DNA from 3 places in the Falsirhodobacter sp. 1013 genome. Region 2 is predicted to be linked to each of the others. Evidence: riboswitches for the same ligand, from Rfam matches in the RefSeq annotation. Region 2 holds a riboswitch; each other region holds the start of a gene.
What was found. Region 2 has a riboswitch for thiamine pyrophosphate ahead of thiB (thiamine ABC transporter substrate binding subunit). Riboswitches for the same ligand answer to the same signal wherever they lie in the genome.

Region 1 (2,256 bases), on a different contig from region 2:
AGGCAAACCATTCGGTCGCCGCCCAGTGGCCGGTGTTGCAGAAGGCCACAACCTCGGCCTGCTGATCCAGGCCCAGCTTGGCCGCGACGGTCTTGGCGCTGTTCGCGTCACCCATGCGCGGTGTGCCGTCGAACCAGACGGAATGCGGCACGTTTTCCGCACCCGGCAGTGTGCCCGGACGGTCGGCCGCCGGGTGCGACTGCTGCCCTTCGAAGAAGGCGGGCGGGCGGGCATCGATCAGCGCGGCGGGCTTGTCGCCGGCGACCACCTTGTCGACCTCCCCTTCCGTCGCCAGCCACTGGTCCGAGAAGGTGATGTCCACGTCCGACGGCTCCGGGGCCACCGCCTCGGTCTGCACCGGAAGGCCAGCGTCGCGCCACGCGTTCATGCCGCCGTTCAGGATCGCCAGCTGGCTGACGCCCGAGGATTTGAGCGTCCAGTACACCCGGGCCGCCGCGCCGAAGTCGCTTTCGTCCTTGCCTTGATGCACCACCAGAACGGGGCGGTCCAGCGTCACGCCCAGGGACCGCAGGGTGGCCTCCAGCTTGCCTTCGGGAACGAGCTCGCCCGGATTGTCGGCCGCGCCGCGGAACAGCGCATAGGGTGCGGGCACCGCGCCCTGGATATGGCCCTTGTCATAGCCCGCGTCACGGATGTCGAGGATCAGGGGATGTCCTGCCTCCGCCACCTCTCCGGGCGCAAGAAGCGGGCCGAAGGGGGCAGCGGATGCGGCGGCGGCCCAGCCGGTGAAGGCAAGGGCGGAAAGAAGAAACGTCTTCATGGGGATGTCCCGTCTGGTGGGTCGTCCTTCATGTCGTCCCTTTGCCGCCGGATCGCAAGTGCCGCCGTATCAAGGCGGTGCGGAGGGAGATGGCTGGCGTTTCAGGTGCCTTTCCCCATTCCGAACGATCCGAAGGATTCCCCGCCGGAAGCGGAAAGATGTTCCGCCGCTTGCGGATTTCACCTGCGAATGTCCCTTTTCCGAATTTGCCTTGCGGCGGGTCCGCCTTCTGCATAGCTTTGATCCGAACGCTTGTTGGGGTGTCCCGTCACGGGGCTGAGAGGTGCTTGGCATCGACCCATCGAACCTGATCCGGGTCATGCCGGCGGAGGGAACGAGTGGACCATCGACGCCGTCCCCCCGGGACGGGTCCGTCATGTGCCAGCCCCCATCCGTCATGCCCCTTTCGCGGAGGAGACGCATGACCAAGGCCGCACTGACCATTGCCGGTTCCGACAGCGGCGGCGGGGCCGGCATCCAGGCCGACCTGAAGGCCTTTTCGGCCCTGGGCGTCTATGGCGCCAGCGTCCTGACCGCGATCACGGCACAGAACACCCGCACGGTCGCGGCCGTGGAAACGGTCAGTCCCGCGATGATCCTGGCCCAGTTGCACACCGTGCTGGACGACATCGACATCGCTGCGATCAAGATCGGCATGGTCGGCGGGCCGGAGGCGATCGAGGCGCTGGCCCCCGCCTTGCCCGACCTGCCGCTGGTGCTGGATCCGGTGATGATCGCGAAATCGGGCGCGGCCCTGCTGCCCGACCGGGCGGTGGCGGCGCTGATCGCCGGCCTTCTGCCCCGCGCCACCCTTCTGACCCCGAACCTGCCCGAAGCCGCGCGGCTGCTGAACACCACCGTGGCCCGGTCCGAGGCGGAGATGCTGGAGCAGGCCCATGCCCTGCGCGCCCTTGGCCCCCGCTGGGTGCTGATGAAGGGCGGCCATGCCGAAGGACCCGTCTGCACCGACCTTCTGGTGGGGGATGGCGTGCTGCGCCTGACCGCGCCGCGCATCGCCACACGCAACACGCATGGCACCGGCTGTTCCCTGTCCGCCGCCATTGCGGCGGGGCTGGCGCAGGGGATGGACATGGAAGCGGCCGTTTCCCGCGCGCATCGCTGGCTGCAGGGCGCCATCGCCGCCGCCGACCGTCTGGGCATCGGCCAAGGGCATGGCCCCGTCCACCATTTCCACGAGGTGTGGGCATGATCACCATCCTTGGCGCGGGCGTCATGGGGCTGACCATCGCCACCGAACTGACCGCCCGCGGCGTGCCCGTCCGCATCGCCGGGCGCGCGGCGGGGCCGGAGGCGTGTTCGTGGTATGCGGGCGGCATGCTCGCCCCGTTCTGCGAGGGGGAAGCCGCCGAGGAGCCGGTGATCCGCCACGGCCAGAGCGCCGCTGGCTGGTGGGAGGCACAGGGCGTGCCGGTGGCGCGAAATGGGACGCTGGTCCTCAGCCCCGCACGCGACCG
Region 2 (2,256 bases):
CGCCCGCAGCATCGGGCGTTCCAGATGGCGGGCGATGTCACCCGGCCCGAAGCCGAGGGACAGGGCCAGACGCATCCGTTCCGCCGGAATGGCCTGCCAGCCTTGCAGGATCAGGCGGACGGCCAGCGGCATGTTCAGGAACACATGCGCCAGCACAACGCCGTGTAGACCATAGATCGGGATCGACAGGCCCACCGTGCCCAGCGCCTGGTTGACCAGCCCGGCACGGCCGAAGACGGCCAGCAGCCCCAGAACCGCCACGATCACCGGCAGAAGAAAGGGCGCGCCCAGCAGCGCGATCAGCGCGCCTCGGCCCGGAAAACGTCGTCGTGCCAGCGCCCGCGCCACCGGCACCGCCAGCGCGACCGAAATCCCGGCCGACAGCGCCGCCTGAAGCACGGTGAAGCGCACGGCGGGCCAGTCGGCGCCCCAGCCGCCCTGCGCCTGCGCGGCCACCATCGCCAGCGGCCCGAAGGTCAGAAGAAGGACGGTCAGCCCGACCGTCAGCGGGACAGCGCGGCCTGCCATTCGGCCATCGCGGCGTCACGTTCGGCCGCCGCCTCGGCCGGCGGCAGGAACAGCGTCTTGTCGGGGCGGGGCAAGGCGGTGAATGCCTCGGGCAGCTCCACCGGGCGGGCGGGATACATCCAGTTGGTCGTGGCGATGGTCTGTTGCGCCGCGTCCGACAGCAGGAAGGCGAGGAAGCTGTCCGCAAGATCAGGCTGGTCGGAGGACGCGAGACGAGCCGCCACCTCCACTTGAAGGTAATGCCCGTCGCGGAAGATGGGCGCGGTCTTTGTGTCGTCCTCCTCCGCCATGATGTGATAGGCGGGGGAGGTGGTGTAGCTCAGCACCGCGTCCGCTTCGCCGGAGGTGAAAAGGCCGTAGGATTCGGACCAGCCGGGGGTGACGGTCAGGATGTTGTCGGCCAGTCGGTCCCACATCGCGCCCGCCTTGTCGCCATAGGCCGCCTTCACCCACATCACCAGCCCAAGGCCGGGGGTGGAGGAACGGGGATCCTGAATCACCACCTTCAGGTTCGACTCCGCCAGCTCCTCGAAACTGTGGGGCTGCGGGGCGTCCGCGTTCATCACGAAGCCGAACCAGCCCCAGTCGAAGGGCATGAAGGTGGTGTCCGTCCAGTCCACCGGCAGATCGACCGCCGGAACCTCTCCATGTGGCGCGAAGAGGCTGGTCGCCTGCGCCTCGGCCAGAAGGTTGGCGTCGAGGCCGACGACCACGTCCGTGTTTCCCCGCGCGCCTTCCAGCTTCAGCCGGGCCAGCATGGCGGCCGCGTCGCCGGGCGCGGTGAAGACGACGTTGCATCCGCACTCCGCCTCGAAGGCCTGCTCGATCTGCGGGCCGGGGCCCCATTCGCTGACAAAGCTGTCATAGGTCATGACCTCCAGCGTGGGCGTCTGGGCAAAGGCCGCGGCGGGCAGAAAGGCGGTCAGAAGCAGAAGGCGCATGGTTCCTCCGATCCGGCAGAAAGAGGGCTTGCGCTGCACCTTCCCTCCGCCGGCGTGATCCGGTTCAGGTTCGACGGGTTCGCATCGCATCTCAGCCCGAAGGCACCCCGAGGTTCCTTTCGATCTAGAAGCCGGCAGGTGCCCTGTCCAGCGTGAAACGGGTTTTCGGGCGGGCGCCTTTGTCTTATGGCTGCGAAGGCAAGGAGATCCGACATGAGCTTCAACACCTTCGGCCACCTGTTCCGCGTCACCACCTGGGGCGAAAGCCACGGCCCCGCGCTGGGCGCCACCGTGGACGGCTGCCCCCCTGGCGTGAAGATCGAGGCGTCGGAAATCCAGCACTGGCTGGACCGCCGCAAGCCGGGCACCAGCCGCTTCACCACCCAGCGGCGCGAGGCGGACGAGGTGAAGATCCTGTCCGGTGTGTTCGAGGGCGTGTCGACCGGCACCCCGATCCAGTTGATGATCGAGAACACGGATCAGCGGTCCAAGGATTACGGCGACATCGCCAACAGCTTCCGCCCCGGTCATGCCGATCTGGCCTATCACCTGAAATACGGGGTGCGGGATTATCGGGGCGGCGGCCGATCCTCGGCCCGCGAAACGGCGGCGCGGGTGGCGGCGGGTGGCGTGGCACGCGCGGCACTGGCGGCGCTGGCGCCGGATTTGAAGATCACCGGTTTCATGGTGCAGATGGGCCCGCACGCCATCGACCGGACCCGTGCCGATCTGGCCGAGGTGGAGAACAACCCCTTCTGGTGCCCCGATCCCGTCATGGCCGAACAGT
Region 3 (2,256 bases), on a different contig from region 2:
CTGCAGCAGCAGCGCGATCGTGCGCGCTTCGTCAGGGTCGTGAAGGTACGTCTCACGGCGGCCTCCTGTTTTGCATCAGAAAGTGCGCGGTGGGGCATCCCGAAATGGAACTGCCCCGCGGACATACGTAAAATGCGATAATCTTCCTTCGTGATACTACAGGGCCTTCGTTTTGCAGTCATTGCCGCCAAGAGACCTTGCAAACCTTCCTCAACTGCAAGGCAGGTGGCCAGACCGAGGATCTGGCTGGCGAGCCTCGACACCACATCCGCCTGCCACCGACCACTTTCGGCATCCGAGATCAGGAACGGGCTGGGTTCGCACCCGTATCATATGCGGCATCAAAGAACTCGAGCTCCAGCGACACCGCCCTCAGGAAGAAGTCGCGGGAGATGTCCGGAGCTGCCGGTCCTGTCCGGTCGAGTTCCGCGCGCAAGAATGCCACGAATTGCTGAAATTCGGGATTGTTGTGAAGCGTGATCCATTCGGCATGCACGAAGTTCTCGGGCAATACCTCCGGGGCACGTGATGCCCAGTCCCAATACAGCCCTTCGGCGACGTTCAGCACGGCAAGCACGGCTGGATAAGAGCCGGTCGCGGCGGCCTCCCTCATGATCAACTGGAAGCCTTTGGTCGCTTCAGCATCAGGGGTGGCGGCCCGGTCCTTGTCTGCCACGCCCAGGCTCTCGAACGCCCGCAGGAAGTAGGTGTTCTCCTCCCCGGACACCATGCCAGCGAAGCGCCCGAAGCGAAGTCGTGCGTCGAACGTGTCGGCCGAAGCCATCGCCGCGCCGAGCAGCGTCAGGAAGCTGTCGAGAAAACGGTGATCCTGAACAAGATAAGAGGTCATTACCCTGTCCGAGACGGTTCCCGCGAACAATTCGCTGACGAACCGGTGCTGCACGGCCATCGTCCAAGCCGGTTCACTGGCCTGTCGGAGCATCTCGGTAAAACGTTCGGTCATGGTGCTGCCCTTTCTTGGCTGGCAGCGAGACCGCAGGTTCTTGACATTGGTCGGCCTCGCAAAGAGGCCGGCAAAGGCAGGCGCGTCACCCATCCCTTCGCCGGCATGATCCGGATCAGGTTCGAAGGGTCACCGCGCTGCTGATGCGAGCGGTTTCTCAGCCCCTTGTCGGGGCACCCCCTGGTGATCTTCCCTATAGTCGGACGTCTTCCCGATGTCACCATCTCTGTCTGACGTATCTCCAAGTAGGCAGTGAAGGAACGTCCGCTCCCGGGCGATTGTTTTGAAAGGCACCTGTTGATCGGCGGGTCTGGGGCTGATGCGCTTTCACTCGTAGGCGGTGGAGGTGATCGGGATGATGGGATCGCGGCAGGTGGCGCAGGGCGCTCTGTTCTAGCAGTTCTCCCTCGAGGATCACGTCCCGCAGGACCACCTGATCCGGGCCATCGACCGGTTCGTGGATCTGGGCGGCATCCGCCAGCACCTCGCGCCGTTCTACAGCAGCACGGGCCGCCCTTCCGTCGATCCCGAGCGGATGATCCGCATGCTGCTGATCGTCTACGGCTTCGGCATCCGGTCCGAGCGGCGGATCTGCGAGGAGGTCCATCTGAACCTGGCCTACCGCTGGTTCTGCCGGCTGGATCTGAACACGGCGGTGCCGGACCAGTCGACCTTCTCCAAGAATGGGCACGGGCGCTTCCGCGACAGCGATCTTCTGCGCGAAGTCTTCGAGACGGTCGTGCGCCGCGGCATCGCCGAAGGGCTGGTGGGCGGCCGCGACTTCGCCACCGACGCGAGCCTGATCCGCGCCGATGCCGGCAAGATGTATTCCATGTCGCAAGAACTGTGGCAGGGCGGGCAGATCGACGAGGAGACGGCACCCCGCGCCGTGCGCGAGTATCCGGAGACACTGGACGATGCCGCCTTCGGTGCGGCCAGCGAGGTGCGGCCGAAGTTCGTCTCCTGCAGCGATCCGGCGAGCCAATGGACCGCCGCCATGAACGCTCCCGCGATCTTCGCCTATTCCACCAATGACCTGATCGACACCGACAACGCGGTGATCGTGGATGTCGAAGCCAGCCGGTCGATCCGGCAGGCGGAGGTCAGCGCCACCCGCACCATGATCGCCCGCACGAAGGACCGGTTCGATCTGCAGCCGGAACGTCTGGCGGCCGACACCGCCTATGGATCAGCCGAAATGCTGGCCTGGCTGGACGAGCGCGAGATCACCCAGCACATCCCCGTCTTCGACAAGACCGAGCGCACCGACGGCACCTTCCCGAACACCGTCT

Region 1: another riboswitch for thiamine pyrophosphate. It lies ahead of thiD (bifunctional hydroxymethylpyrimidine kinase/phosphomethylpyrimidine kinase); the one in region 2 lies ahead of thiB (thiamine ABC transporter substrate binding subunit).
Region 3: another riboswitch for thiamine pyrophosphate. It lies ahead of ACSHZY_RS17305 (TenA family protein); the one in region 2 lies ahead of thiB (thiamine ABC transporter substrate binding subunit).

The regions. Positions count from the first base shown of each region.
Region 1 is NZ_JBNJLK010000003.1:114,018-116,273, reverse strand. It holds gene ACSHZY_RS06855 (sulfurtransferase) at 1-781, opposite strand, end outside; TPP riboswitch at 1,028-1,132, shown strand; gene thiD (bifunctional hydroxymethylpyrimidine kinase/phosphomethylpyrimidine kinase) at 1,203-1,991, shown strand; gene ACSHZY_RS06845 (FAD-dependent oxidoreductase) at 1,988-2,256, shown strand, end outside.
Region 2 is NZ_JBNJLK010000001.1:669,124-671,379, forward strand. It holds gene ACSHZY_RS03420 (thiamine/thiamine pyrophosphate ABC transporter permease ThiP) at 1-528, opposite strand, end outside; gene thiB (thiamine ABC transporter substrate binding subunit) at 504-1,469, opposite strand; TPP riboswitch at 1,494-1,589, opposite strand; gene aroC (chorismate synthase) at 1,683-2,256, shown strand, end outside.
Region 3 is NZ_JBNJLK010000022.1:591-2,846, reverse strand. It holds partial or broken gene ACSHZY_RS17310 (IS30 family transposase) at 1-18, opposite strand, end outside; gene ACSHZY_RS17305 (TenA family protein) at 302-964, opposite strand; TPP riboswitch at 1,039-1,155, opposite strand; partial or broken gene ACSHZY_RS17300 (transposase) at 1,320-2,256, shown strand, end outside.